3 regions of the Streptomyces sp. NBC_01267 genome follow, and region 2 is predicted to be linked to each of the others. Evidence: riboswitches for the same ligand, from Rfam matches in the RefSeq annotation. Region 2 holds a riboswitch; each other region holds the start of a gene.
What was found. A riboswitch is a leader RNA that binds a small molecule or an ion and turns the genes downstream of it on or off. The one in region 2 is predicted to bind cobalamin.
Positions count from the first base shown of each region.

Region 1: linked by a shared signal. The riboswitch ahead of OG709_RS07245 (cobalamin biosynthesis protein) and the one ahead of OG709_RS02845 ((2Fe-2S)-binding protein) in region 2 are both predicted to bind cobalamin.
Region 3: linked by a shared signal. The riboswitch ahead of OG709_RS31425 (CbtB domain-containing protein) and the one ahead of OG709_RS02845 ((2Fe-2S)-binding protein) in region 2 are both predicted to bind cobalamin.

Region 1 is NZ_CP108455.1:1,555,590-1,560,202, reverse strand. Features, by position in the region: gene OG709_RS07250 (cobyric acid synthase) at 1-1,336, opposite strand, end outside; gene OG709_RS07245 (cobalamin biosynthesis protein) at 1,333-2,262, opposite strand; cobalamin riboswitch at 2,379-2,517, opposite strand; gene OG709_RS07240 (hypothetical protein) at 2,658-2,888, opposite strand; gene OG709_RS07235 (inorganic phosphate transporter) at 2,908-4,143, opposite strand; gene OG709_RS07230 (class II aldolase/adducin family protein) at 4,306-4,613, shown strand, end outside.
Region 2 is NZ_CP108455.1:584,205-588,817, reverse strand. Features, by position in the region: gene OG709_RS02855 (acyl-CoA dehydrogenase family protein) at 129-1,319, shown strand; partial or broken gene OG709_RS02850 (ECF transporter S component) at 2,099-2,275, shown strand; cobalamin riboswitch at 2,323-2,445, shown strand; gene OG709_RS02845 ((2Fe-2S)-binding protein) at 2,568-3,329, shown strand; gene OG709_RS02840 (LacI family DNA-binding transcriptional regulator) at 3,618-4,613, opposite strand, start outside.
Region 3 is NZ_CP108455.1:6,999,304-7,003,916, reverse strand. Features, by position in the region: gene OG709_RS31445 (DUF4135 domain-containing protein) at 1-647, opposite strand, end outside; gene OG709_RS31440 (hypothetical protein) at 665-808, opposite strand; gene OG709_RS31435 (DUF2127 domain-containing protein) at 1,038-1,811, shown strand; gene OG709_RS31430 (histidine phosphatase family protein) at 1,801-2,421, opposite strand; adenosylcobalamin (AdoCbl) riboswitch at 2,729-2,873, shown strand; gene OG709_RS31425 (CbtB domain-containing protein) at 2,876-3,100, shown strand; gene OG709_RS31420 (CbtA family protein) at 3,121-3,888, shown strand; gene OG709_RS31415 (alkaline phosphatase family protein) at 4,174-4,613, shown strand, end outside.

The sequences.
Region 1 (4,613 bases), 970 kb from region 2:
CGCGGCGGAAGCCGTCGCTCTCCAGCGAGCCGTGCCAGTGGGTGCCCCAGACGGAGCCGACCCGGCAGCCGTCCAGGAAGGGGACGCCGTCGGTCACGTCGGCGACGCCGTGATGGATCTCGTACCCCTCGACGCGCTCGCCGAGGGCCTCGCCGACGGGCCGCGCCAGGGTCTTCTCGGCGGCGAACCGTACGCGCACGGGCAGCAGCCCGAGCCCGTCCACCGACCCGGCGCGCGATTCGATCTCGTCCTCGATGTGCTCGCCGAGCAGCTGGAAACCGCCGCAGATGCCCAGCACGGGACGGCCTTCCGCCGCCCGCCGGGCCAGCGCCGCCGCGAGCCCGCGCTCGCGCAGCCACTCCAGCGCCCGCACGGTGCCACGGGTGCCCGGCACGATCACCAGGTCCGCGTCGACGAGCTCCTCGGCCCGGTCCACGAACCGCACGACGACCCCGGGCTCGGCGGCCAGCGCGTCGACATCGGTGAAGTTGGACATCAGCGGTACGGCGCACACGGCGACCCGCAGGACGTCCGGTCCGTACGGCTCGGCGACGGCCGACTCCCGTACGGCGCCCCGCATCGAGACGTGCAGCCCGTCCTCCTCGTCGATGCCGAGGCCGTGCGCGAACGGGAGCACCCCGTACGTACGCCGCCCGGTGAGCCCCTGCAGCATGTCGATGCCGGGGCGCAGGAGGGACACGTCGCCGCGGAACTTGTTGACGATGTACCCGGCTATCAGCTCCTGGTCCTCGGCGCTGAGCAGCGCGGTCGTGCCGAAGAAGGAGGCGAAGACGCCACCGCGGTCGATGTCGCCCACCACCACCACCGGGAACCGCGCGGCCCGCGCGATGCCCATGTTGACGATGTCCGTCCGGCGCAGATTGATCTCGGCAGGACTGCCGGCCCCCTCACAGATCACCGCGTCATACGTGCCCCGAAGTTGTGCCAGACAGTCCGTGACGGTGCCCAGCAGGGCTTCCCGCCCCCCGCCGTACGCGGATTTCCCGCCGGACGCGTCGCCGAAGAACCCGCGGGCGCTCATCTCGCCCACCGGTCTGCCCAGCAGCACGACCTGGCTCGACCGGTCGCTCCCCGGCTTGAGGAGCACCGGGTTCATCAGCGCGGTGGGTTCCACCCGCGCCGCCTGCGCCTGCATCGCCTGCGCCCGGCCGATCTCCGCGCCCTCGCGGGTGACGAACGAATTCAGCGACATGTTCTGCGCCTTGAAGGGCGCGACCTTCACCCCCCGGCGCACCAGCCACCGGCAGATCCCGGCCGTGACCACGCTCTTCCCGGCATCCGACGTGGTTCCGGCGACCAGCACTCCGCCACTCATCCGCGCACCTTCCTCACCAGGAGAGCCGTCGCGAGCGCCAGTACGGAGACCCGCCGGGACAGCCGTACCGCGCGCTCGATGTCGTCCACGCCGACGGGCCGGCCGCCGCCGTTGAGCACGGCCCGGTGCTCGACCCGGCCGCCGTACGAGAGGGTGCCACCGAGCCGTACGCCCAGCGCCCCCGCGAACGAGGCCTCCACCGGACCGGCGTTGGGGCTGGGGTGCTTCGCCGCGTCGGCGCGCCAGGCCCGCACGGCACCGCGCGGGTCCGGGCCGGCCAGCGTCGCGAGGACAGCGGTCAGCAGGGCTCCCGGCCGGCCCGCCACGTCGTCGAGCCGGGCCGAGGCCCAGCCGTACCGCAGATACCGGGGCGAGCGGTGGCCGACCATTGCGTCCAGTGTGTTCACCGCCCGGAACCCGGCCAGACCGGGCACCCCGGCCAGCGCCCCCCACACCAGCGCGCCCACCACGGCGTCGGAGGTGTTCTCGGCGACGGACTCGACGACCGCGCGGGCCATCTGCTGTCCGTCGAGCGCCTGCGGATCACGCCCGCACAGATGCGGCAGCCGCTCCCTGGCCGCTTCGAGTTCGCCCGAGGCCAGCGCGTCGCCGACCGCCCGCGCCTCCCGGCCCAGCGAGGTACCGCCGACGACGGCCCAGGTGGTGACGGCGGTCAGGGCGATGCCCGCGGCGGCCCGGCCGCGCACGGCACGCCGGGCCAGCAGGGCGGCGCCCACCACGCCTCCGGCGCACACCACGGTGTGCAGCGCCCCGCGTCCGCGGTGGTCGCGCCACAGCCGGCGCTCCACGGCAGCCGCGGCCCGTCCGAAGGCGGCCACCGGGTGTCCGCGCCGCGGATCGCCGACGATCAGGTCTGCTACGAGGCCGGTGGTGGCGCCGTACACGAATACACGCTCGGCACGCATCGGGTCAGCAGGCCGATACGCCTCGGAAAACCTTCGTACCGGTAGTACTCACAGCATCGGGCAGCAGGCAGCCGCGCATGGCGATATGTCCTCACTCAGGGTGTCCGCGCCCTGGTTCGACGTGATCGGCGGTGAGAGTTCCTGGCTCCCGGGGGGTGACCCCCGATGACAGTGGCGGGACCGCGCCGGATTCGCACCGGGCTTCCTCTTTTGCCGCCGTATTGGCTCCGGCAGTCCACCACGCCCCGCGAACACCCGTCAACTCCCCCTTGACCTGCAAGGAGGCAGTGTGCTGAGCCCCACACGAACCGCCCCCCGGCGGGCCGTGGAAGGCCGGTCGGAGGGCGGTTCGGGTGGAACGGGGAGTGGAGCCGGGGGACGGGGGTGCGGGGCGGTCAGGCGACGATCAGATAGATCCCGTACGCCACGGCCGCCGCGCAGAGAGCGAAGCAGGCGTACGCGCCGGTGCGCGCGGCGAGCGCCGGGCCCCGGCCGGTGGAGCCCGTCTCCTGCGCGGGCTTCCCGGCGAGGCCCACGATGCCGAGGGTGAACAGGCCCACGAGTCCGACGGTCGCCACGAGGCTGACGCCGAAGACGGTGCCGAGAGCTGCCCAGTCGATGTTCATGCTGCGGTGTCCTTCTGCTTCAGACCGTGGCCGGTCGGCTGGGCTCCGGTGCGGCGCCCCCCGGTGCGGGGATGGTGGCCCTGAGTTCGTCGGCGGACAGTCCGGCCGGGGGAGGGGCGACGGCCGCGATGGCGGTGGTCACCACACCCGCGGGCTCGTCGGGGGTGACGCTGTGCTGGTCGACCGGCTGGCGGCGGGAGAGCGACCAGATGACACCCGAGCCCGCGATCAGCAGGGCGGCCACGGCGGCGACGCCCCAGGGGCCGTTGCGGGTCAGGTACTCGGCGCCCGCGCCGACCACGGCCGCCGCGGGAAGCGTCAGGCACCAGGCGACGGCCATCCGGGTCGCGGTGGACCAGCGGACCACCCCGCCCTTGCGGCCGACGCCCGCGCCCAGCACGGCGCCCGAGCAGACCTGGGTGGTGGAGAGGGAGAAACCGAGGTGCGAGGAGGCCAGGATCACGGTCGCGGCGCCGGTCTGGGCGGCGAAGCCCTGCTGCGGCCTGAGTTCGGTGAGCCCCTTGCCCATGGTGCGGATGATGCGCCAGCCGCCGAGGTACGTACCGAGTGCGATGGCCGTGCCCGCGGAGACGATGACCCACAGCGGAGGGTTCGAGCCCGGGGCGATGACGTTGCCGGTGACCAGGGCGAGGGTGATGACACCCATGGTCTTCTGCGCGTCGTTGGTGCCGTGGGCGAGGGAGACCAGTCCGGCGGAGGCGATCTGGCCGGCCCGGTAGCCCTTGGCGGTGGCCTTCTCGTCCGTACGGCGGCCGATCCGGTACGTCAGCTTGGTGGCGAGCACCGAGGCGATGCCGGCGACGACGGGTGCGGCGACCGCGGGCAGCAGCACCTTGGTGACGACGACATCGCCGTTGACACCGGAGGAGCCGACCGACATCAGCGTGGCGCCGATGAGTCCGCCGAAGAGCGCGTGGGAGGAGCTGGACGGCAGGCCGAGCAGCCAGGTCAGCAGATTCCAGAGGATGGCGCCGACGAGCGCCGCGAAGATCACCTCTGTGGTGATGCCCTGTTCGTTGATGATCCCGCCGGAGATCGTCTTGGCGACCTCCACGGACAGGAATGCTCCGACGAGGTTGAGTACGGCGGACATGGCCACCGCGGTCTTCGGCCGGAGAGCGCCGGTCGAGATGGTCGTCGCCATCGCGTTGGCCGTGTCGTGGAAACCGTTCGTGAAGTCGAACACGAGAGCGGTAATGATCACGATCCCAAGGAGCAGGGTCAAGTGTTCCATTTACCTGGGCAATCGTTCGAGGTCATTGACGAGACGAACGTAGGCAACCTGGATGAACGGAAGGTGAACTGGGGCAGGCGCTGTGGTGACTCCGAACGGGCGCTCTCCTTCCGCTTGCCGCCGCTCCTACCGCCGTCCGCGGGCGGCTGGCATCATCGCCGGATGACCGACCCGACGGCAGGCCCCCCATCGCAGGAGAACGACCCGGTCGCCCGCGCCTGGCACGACGTCGTGGCCACCGCCCGCAGAACGGCGGCGGAAGGCCTGGTCGTCGGCACCTCGGGCAACGTCTCGGTCCGCTGCGGCGACCTGGTCCTCGTCACCCCCAGCGGGGTTCCGTACGACCGGCTCGGCCCCGAGGACACGGTTGCCGTGGACCTGGAGGGCCGCCAGGTCCTGGGCGAGCTGAAACCGACCAGCGAACTGCCCCTGCACCTCGCGATCCACCGCGGCACCGGAGCCACCGCCGT
Region 2 (4,613 bases):
CGGACGGCGGTCCTTCGTACGGCCCGGCCGATTCCGGAGATCCGAAGAAGACCGGTCATCGCCATTCCAAAAGACTGGAACGCGTTCTACTGTGCCCCTCGATCCGATGCCGTTACCGAGGAGGGGCCGTGCACCTCGAATACACCCCCGAGCAGCAGCGGCTGCGCGCCGAACTGCGCACCTACTTCGCCGAACTGGTGCCGGACAACGCCTACGCGCGCTACGCGGACGCGGGAGCCCAGAAACGCTTCTACCGCGAGACGGTGCGCAGACTGGGCACCGACGGCTGGCTGGGCGTCGGCTGGCCCGAGGAGTTCGGCGGTCGCGGACTCTCCCCGATGGAGCAGTTCATCTTCTTCGACGAGGCCGCGCAGGCGGGCGTACCGCTGCCGCTCATGGCGCTCAACACCGTGGGTCCGACCCTCATGCGGTTCGGCACCGACGAGCAGAAGGCGTACTTCCTGCCGAAGATCCTCAAGGGCGAGATCGACTTCGCGATCGGCTACAGCGAGCCCGACGCGGGCACCGATCTCGCCGCGCTCAAGACCCGGGCCGTACGCGAGGGCGACGTGACCACCGGGCACTACACGGTGAACGGGCAGAAGATCTGGACCACCAACGGCGACACCGCCGACTGGGTCTGGCTCGCTGTCCGTACGGACCCGGCCGCCCCCGCGCACAAGGGCATCACGATGCTGCTGGTGCCGACCGACGACCCCGGGTACTCCTGCACCCTCATCAACACCCTCGCCTCGCACGACACCACCGCCAGCTACTACGAGAACATCACGGTCCCCGCCTCCCGCCGCGTCGGCGAGGAGAACAAGGGCTGGCGGCTGATCACCAACCAGCTCAACCACGAGCGCGTCACCCTGGCCGCCCACGGCACCATGGCCATCCGCGCCCTGCACAACGTGCAGTGCTGGGCGGCCGACACCGAGCTCGCCGACGGGCGCCGGGTCATCGACCTGGGCTGGGTGCGCGGGCGCCTCGCGAGGACCCACACCAGGCTCGACGCGATGAAGCTCCTGAACTGGCAGATGGTCAACGCCGTGCAGAACGGGACGCTCACCCCGCAGGACGCCTCGGCGGTCAAGGTGTACGGATCGGAGGCCCGCCGGGACGCCTACGCCTGGCTCATGGAGGTCGTCGGCGCGGCAGGATCTCTCAAGGAGGGATCCACGGGCGCGGTGCTCCACGGTGAACTGGAGCGCGGCTACCGCTCGGCCGTCATCTTCACCTTCGGCGGCGGCAACAACGAGATCCAGCGGGAAATCATCTCCTGGATCGGGCTGGGGATGCCCCGCGTGCGGCGGTAGGCCCTGCGGGCGGGACGGACGCAGTCTGCCCGCTCGTCTCGACCGTGGCGGTGGCGCGGTGGCGCGGTGGCGCGGTGGCGCGGTGGCGCGGTGGCGCGGTGGCGCGGGGGCTCGGAATGCCGGAGGCCCGGGAGAACGGGAGAAGAAAGGTCCGCGAGGAGGTGGCCCGGCTGCGCGCGGGGGCCGAGCGTGTGCAGGGCCGTGCTCGCGGTAGAGGAAGGCTCCCCTGGTAGGGCTGGCCGAATCCCGCCCTACCTGTGGGTCGCTTGATCTGTTGCCATGGCTGAGGGTGGCGGGGGCGGCACCGTGGGATGGGGGTGTTGTGGGGCCAGGGGCCTCTCCCCTGAACGGAGCACGGACCGGCGAGCGTTGCAGCGATGGCTGCTCGGCAGGTTCACCCTGACCGATGTGATGACCGACACCGCGTTGCCGCCGGGAACGGACCCAAGGGAGGCGTTCGATTTGATCAGGCATGGGCGGCAGGAGCTGGACCGGTTGCTCCACATCGTGGATACGCCTGGGACCGCCGAGGCGGCGTAGTACACGACCAGCCCGAGCGGTGATCAAACTCCTGCCCGGCGAATGCCGATGGAGACCGCCGGTGAGCCGGGACTCGACGAGATCCTGCTGCAGTGGCGGCTTTCCGGCGGCTGCGTTTCATGGGGCCACCAGCAGGCCGTGGCGTCTCAATGGCCCCAGGGTGCAGGGCTCTTCCGCCGAGGACCAGGCCATTTCTTTCCGCCGTCCGACTCAACGCCTGCGTCTCGCTCGTCATCGCCCTGGCGGCCTCCTTCGGCTGGGACACCGGGCGGGCCGTCACCAACTTCGTCTGCATCATGCCGGCCGGACCTGCGGTGCTGACCACGTTCCGGCGCGCTGCCCGACGGGCCCGGTTCCAGGCTCCGGTGCACTTCACGCCGGCCCGCCCGGCGGCACCCGACAAGGAGCAGCGCTGATCCGGATGTGGAACGGCTTGATTGACCCGCCGGAGAAACGGGCCCTACGCTCCCCGTGGAGTGATGGCACAAGGAAGCTGGTGAGATTCCAGCACGGTCGCGCCACTGTGAGCCACGCCACCGGAAGGTGGCCGGCGAGTCGGACACTGAGCCCTCACTCCGCCCGTACACGCAAGGGACGCACGATCCCAGAGGGAGGGCTCACCTTGAGTACCGTTTCCACATTCCGTCCGGTGGCCGCACCGGGCGCGATCGGGACCGCCACCTCGCAGCAGCCGGACCCTGTTCCGGCATGAGCAGCCCTCCTGCGGCGAGCGCGGTGATCGGGGAGATCGCCGAGCTCGGTCCGTTCTTCGCCGTGCAGGCCCACCCGCCCGGCGTGGAGCCGCCCGAGCCCTGGCAGCGGATCACCCGCCCGCTGCTCGAAGCCCGTGTGACGGGTGTACGGGACTGGCTGGCCGCGGCCGGCGGGCAGTCGCCCGACGCGGTCGAGATCCGGGTCGCGGCATCCGTCGCCCACCTGGGACTGGCCGCCCGGCTGATCTCACCCGCACTGGCCGCCGCCGTCCTGCACGGCCTGGTACCCGCCCCCGGCCTCGCGGATCTCCGGTGGCAGCCCGTGATCGGCGGCCAGATCCCCCTGTCGCTGCCCAGCGATGCCTTCACCGACCTGTCGCTGCCCGCCGGTGCCTGCACCGGCGGATCCACGGTTGCGCCGACCCGGCTCGCCGACGAGCTGAGCAGTCGTCTGCTGGACGGCCCACTGCGTGAACTCGCCGATGCGATGGCGGAGTTCACGGTCTCCCGGCGCATCCTGTGGGGCAACACCGCCTCGGCCGTCAACGGAGCCGCGTCCATGATCACGACTACCCGCCCGGACCTCACCGCACGGACCCGTGCCATCACCTCACGTCTCCTGGAACGGCCCCCACTGCGCGACGCGAGCTGTACGGGGCCCGACGGAGCGTTCCGGCGGCGCAGCTGCTGCCTGATCTACCGCGCCGCGCCCGGTGCCTCAGGGGCTCTGTGCGGGGACTGCGTACTGTCCCGTTGACCAGGCCGCTCACCCGGCCTTCGCACCTGTGGAGGAACCGCCGCGCGCCGACGTGCCGAGCCTCGCGGAATCGTCCTGGGCGGAGCGCCGGCCGTCGCGCTCGCACCGGAGGAGTACGGACGGCCGGGCCTGGCCCGCCGCCGGCTCGGTGGCCAGGGCTCCCGCAGGAGCGCCCCGAACCGCGACGTGGCGCTGACCGAACCCCGGTCGAACCCGGACCGGCTCCGACGCCCTCGCCCACGAGTGGCCGCCCCCGCGCCGACCGCTCGTGGGCGGGGGACGCGCGGCTCAGGACGTCTCGCGGCGGACCAGGAAGGGGGTGGCCAGCACGCCGGCCACTACCGATTCCGTGCGTGCGGGCCGTTCCAGCACGGAACGCACCGCAACGCACAGATGGTCGGCGATCTCCACGGGATCGAGGGCGACCGAGGAGAGCATCGGCCGCAGGAATGTGGCGATGGCCAGGTTGTCGGCGCCCACCAGGGCGACATCGCCCGGTATCGTCGCGCCCTGGTCGTTCAGGGCGCGGTGCAGCAGCGCCCCGTACTCGTCGTTGTAGGTGAATACGGCGGTCGGACCGCCGGGCCGCCGCACGGTGGCGGCTGCGGAGGCCGCTGATTCGTGGGTGGCCTCCATGGTGATCTCCTCACCGCGCGCGCCGGCCGCGCGAGCCGCGTTCTCCAGCCCTTCGGCGCGGGCACGGCCCAGGCCCTCCAGCGGCCCGGCGGGGATGATCGCCGCGAGGCGCCGGTGCCCGACGGCGAGCAGGTGCGCTGCTGCTTCGGCGCCGATCCGTCCCTGGTCGAACTCCAGCGTGTCGGCCCAGGGCGTGGGGCCGCTGGAGATCATCAGAACCTCGGTCCCGGCGCGGCGCAGCAGGGCGACGGAGGATTTCGTACACCGGTCGGCCGTCACCAGGACCGCCGCGGGGTGCAGTTCCGCCCACATGCGTGCCGCCGCCATGCCGGTGGTCCCGCGATCCCCGTGCACCAGCAGGGTCAGGCCGTCGGCCCGGAGCTTGTCGGAGAGGTGCTCGATGGTGGCGTCGATGATGGGACCGAGCGGGAGCTCGGGCAGCGGCATCACCACCAGCCGGCTGGTTCCCGCGCGTAGTTGGCGCGCCGACACATTGGGGGCGTAGCCGAGCTCCCGCACGGCGGCCAGGACGCGTTCACGTGTGGATGGCGCGATGCGGGAGTTGGGGACGTCGTTGACGACGAGCGAGACCGTGGAGCGCGACACGCGTGCCAGCCGCGCGACGTCCGCGCTGGTGGGTGCCCGTCC
Region 3 (4,613 bases), 6.4 Mb from region 2:
CCGCCGTTGTGGGTCTCCTCGCCGTACGCGCTCAGGGCGACCAGCGTTCCCCGCCATCGTGGCCCTTCCGGCCAGTCGGGGCCCTGGAGGTCACGGTGGAGGCGGCGGAGGAAGAGGCCGAGGGCGCGCTGGAACTGTGCGCCCCGTTCGGTCGCGAAGCGCCGGGCCGTGTCGGCGGGCGCCGTCGCACAGGCCGTGAAGACCTCCAGGACGAGCGGCCCGAAGAGCGCGGTGTTCTGCGTGCTGAGCAGCCCTCCGGAGGAAGCCGTGGAAGACGGCGCAACGGGAGAGGGCACGGTGGCAGGGGGCGCGGTGGAGGGCGCAGCGGGATGCCCGGAGAGAGCGCCGGTGCAGAGCCCGGAGAGTTCGGGCAGAGCGCCCGCGCAGAGTCCGGAGAGTTCGGGAGCGAGGGACCCGCACCAGCTCTCCAGCCGTTCCAGCAGGTCGAGCAGCGGAGTGAAGGCGGGTCCGGCCAGCAGCTCGCCGAGCCGATGGGCAACGGCCTCCCCGTGGGGGCCCGGGTCCCTGGCCACCGTGCCGTCAGGCCCCGCGGTGACCACGGGCGGAAAGGCCTCCGTGGCCCCTCCCCGCGCCGCCGCGCGGATCAACCGCGCGGCGGCCGGGGGCAGTTCGGGTGACTGGCGCACAGCCTGCCGTCCGCCGGTTACGGAAGGCAGTAGCCGCCGGCCATACAGCTGATGGGGCGGGCGCTCTCGTAGTCCGGGATTTCCGTCTCCAGCTCACCGATGGTGAGATCGAGCACCTGGGAGGCCTCGGTCCGGAGTTCTTCCTGGGCGGTCACGTTCATGTCCATCCTCCGATGTGGGGCGAAGCATGCACTTGCGGCTCACTGCGTCGGGACAATTCCAGAGCGTGATCGCCGGCGTCAAGGGATCGCCTGGGGCGGCTCGCCATCTGGCGCATAACATGCGTTGCTACGGTCCGGGCCGAGGCTGCGCCCAGCACATACGTGCGGGTCCCGGCCGACCGTCCGCAGAACGTACGCACACGACCACTGACTCACGGGGAAACGAATGCTGAAGATCGACTGGGACCGGCGCACCTGCGCACGGCGCGGGCACGTGACCTATGTCCCGCAGGAGCCGGAACTGGCGGAGCGGCTGCGCGCCGAGACGCGGCTGGGCGAGGCCTGGCGCTGTCTGCGGTGCGGGGACTTCGCCCTGGGCGACCCGCACGGATCGGGCCCCGCGGACGAGGCCCCGCTCGTACCGCGCGGCAAGGTGCTGCGCGACCTGTTCATCCTGCGCTTCCTCGCCGTGGAGCGGGCGGTGCGCGGGGTGTTCATCGTGCTGGCGGCGGTGGCCGTATGGAAGTTCAGCAACAGCCAGGACGCGGTGCGCAGGCTCTTCGACGAGAACCTGGACGTGCTGCGTCCGGTGTTCCGGCACTTCCACTACGACCTGGACCACTCGCCGGTGGTCGGCACGATTCAGAAGACCTTCGGCTACAAGCACTCCACGCTGATGCTGGTGGCCGTACTGCTGCTGGCGTACGCGCTGATCGAGATCATCGAAGGTGTCGGGCTGTGGCGGGCCAAGCGCTGGGCCGAGTACCTGACCGTGGTGGCGACCGCCGTCTTCCTGCCCCTGGAGGTCTACGAGCTGACCGAGAAGGTCAGTTGGCTGAAGATCGCCACCCTGACGATCAACATCCTGGCCGTCCTGTACATCCTGCTCGGCAAGCGGCTGTTCGGGTTGCGCGGCGGCCACGCCGCCTTCGAGGCCGAGCGGCAGAGCGCCTCACTGCTCGAAGTGGAGACCACGGCGGGGGTCGGAGCCGTCACGCCGTGACGGCGGGCACCTGATTCCACGCGGCGACGACGGGACGGCCGTGCTCGGTACCGATCCGGCTCACCGACGCGGTGTCCAGCCGGAAGAGCGATCCGCCGGACGCCGGGAGCCCGAGGCGGCGAGCGGTCAGCACCCGCAGGAAATGGGCGTGGCCGACCACCACGACGTCTCCGCCCTGCCCGTCGAGGTCGGCGTCGCGCAGCGCCTTGTCGACGGTGGCCAGCACCCGGTCCGCTCGCGCGCCGACCTGCTCGGGGGTCTCACCGGGGTGCTCGGGCGGGCCCTCGGCCACCCCGTCGGTCCACAGGTCCCAGTCGGGCCGGTCCCGGTGGATCTCCACGGTGGTGATGCCCTCGTACGCCCCGTAGTCCCATTCGTGCAGGTCGGTGTCGGGGTACGCGGGGCTGAGCCCGGCCAGCTCGGCGGTGCGCCTGGCGCGGGCGAGGGGGCTGGTCAGGGTGAGGGCGATCCGGCGCTCGGCCAGCAGCGGGGCGACCGCGCGCGCCTGGTCCTCACCGAACGCCGTCAGCGGAAGATCCGTCCAGCTGGTGTGTTTCATCGTGCGGCTCCAGCTGGTCTCACCGTGCCGCACGAGAATCAGCTCACCCATGTCCGCCCTGTCCTTTGCGTCTGTAGATGTTGATGGTGCACAAGGGGTTCAGCCTGCCATGAACAGCGATCATTCCCTCAGAGGCGGCCCGGCCGTGTGATTCCCGGCGCTCTCCGGCGTCGGTCCCGTGTTGCTGCGCCACGCTGGTGAGACCCACATCACTCGTACTGCCATCCCTGCACCGGTCGCGTTCTCCGGTCCCTCATGAGGCGGGCACATCACGGGGGTTGGGGGGTGCGGGTCCGGGTCACGGTGCGTTGCCGGACCGCCGGTGCGCCGTAGCGGAGTGGACGGGCAGGCGGTACCGTCACGTGGACACGACGAAGGTGTGACGGAAGTCCGGTGAGAATCCGGCACGGTCGCGCCACTGTGAACCCGAAACCCGGGAAGTCAGACCCAGCGCCTTCGTCTCAGGTACCACGATCGGGACGCGTGTTCCCCAGGAGGTTCTGCCATGGCAAACACCCTTGCCCCCACCCCGAGTGCCCCCGCCACTCCGGCGATCGCACCCATCTCCCTCAAGGCCATCGCCCCGTGGGCGGTCTTCTTCGGGATCCTCATGCTCATCCTGCTGTACTTCGTCGGCGCCGAGCAGGGCGCGACCTCGCTCGTCTCCGGTTCGGACGTGCACGAGTGGGTTCACGACGGCCGTCATCTCCTCGGCTTCCCCTGCCACTGACGCCCGGGGGATCCGCTTCCATGAACTCCATATCCGTCCGGGCCCTGCTGGTCCGTGGCATGCTCGCCGGGCTCGTCGCCGGTGTGCTGGCGCTGATCGTCGCCTATCTGCTCGGTGAGCCGCAGGTGGACTCGGCCATCGCCTTCGAGGGCTCGCACAGCCATGAGCACGAAGAGGAACTGGTCAGCCGTTCGCTCCAGTCCACGGCCGGGCTGGCCACCGGGGTGCTCGTCTTCGGTGTCGCGGTCGGTGGCATCGCCGCGCTCGCGTTCTGCGTCGCACTCGGCCGTATCGGCAGGTTCGGCCCGCGTGCCACCGCCGTGCTGATCTCGGTCAGCGCGCTGATCGCCGTGTACCTCGTGCCCTTCCTGAAGTACCCGGCGAACCCGCCGTCCGTCGGCAGCCCCGACACCATCGGCAAACGCACCACCCTGTACTTCCTGATGATCGTGCTCAGCGTGCTGCTCGCCGTCGCCGCCGTGCTGGTGGGCAAGCGGCTGGCGCCCCGTCTGGGCAACTGGAACGCCACGATCACGGCCGGGGCCGCGTTCCTCGTGGCGGTCGGGCTGGCGTACGCGTTCCTGCCGACGATCAACGAGGTGCCGAAGGACTTCCCGGCCACGCTGCTCTGGCGGTTCCGGCTCTCGGCACTCGCCATCCAGTTCACGCTGTGGACCGCCTTCGGGCTGCTCTTCGGCCACCTCGCCGAACGGCATCTCATACCGCGTACGGTCCCGGCCCGCAGCGAGGACAGCACCGCCCTACGCAACACCGCACCGGTGAGCTGACGGCGCAACAGTTGACGGCTGACACACCGGGACAGAACCCGCCGGACCACGGTCCAGGCGGGTTCTGCGCGTCCGGGCCCGTCCGGGGCCCGGACCGATCCGCATGATCCGCACGATCCGCACGATCCGCACGATCCGCACGGGAGGATCGGGGAGCACCGCGGCCACCGGTGTATTGGCCACCTGTTCATCTCCTCCTTCCTCCGCCTCACACCCGGGCCCGGAAGAGTTCCGTCGGGTCCGGAAGCAGGACTCGAACCGAGCTCGATCGAGAAGGGGACGTTCATGGCCGAGTTGACGCGACGCAGACTCCTTGGATCAGCGGCCGGTGCCGTCGGTGGCGCTGCCGCACTCTCACTGCTGCCACCCAGCGTGCAGAAGGCCGTGGCGGCCGGTCCGCCGCGCCACGGCTCCATGCGCGACATCGAACACGTCGTGATGCTGATGCAGGAGAACCGCTCCTTCGACCACTACTTCGGCACGCTCTCCGGCGTACGCGGATTCAGTGACCCGCACGCGCAGAAGCTGGACAACGGCCGCTCGGTCTTCTATCAGCCCGACGCGGTGAACCCCAAGGGCTACCTGCTGCCGTTCCACCTGGACACCCATACCTCCAGCGCCCAGGCCATCCCGTCCACCAGCCACGCCTGGTCCGTGCAGCACGAGGCGTGGAACAACGGCAGGATGGACCAGTGGCTGCCCGCCCACCGCAAGGCCGACGGCGC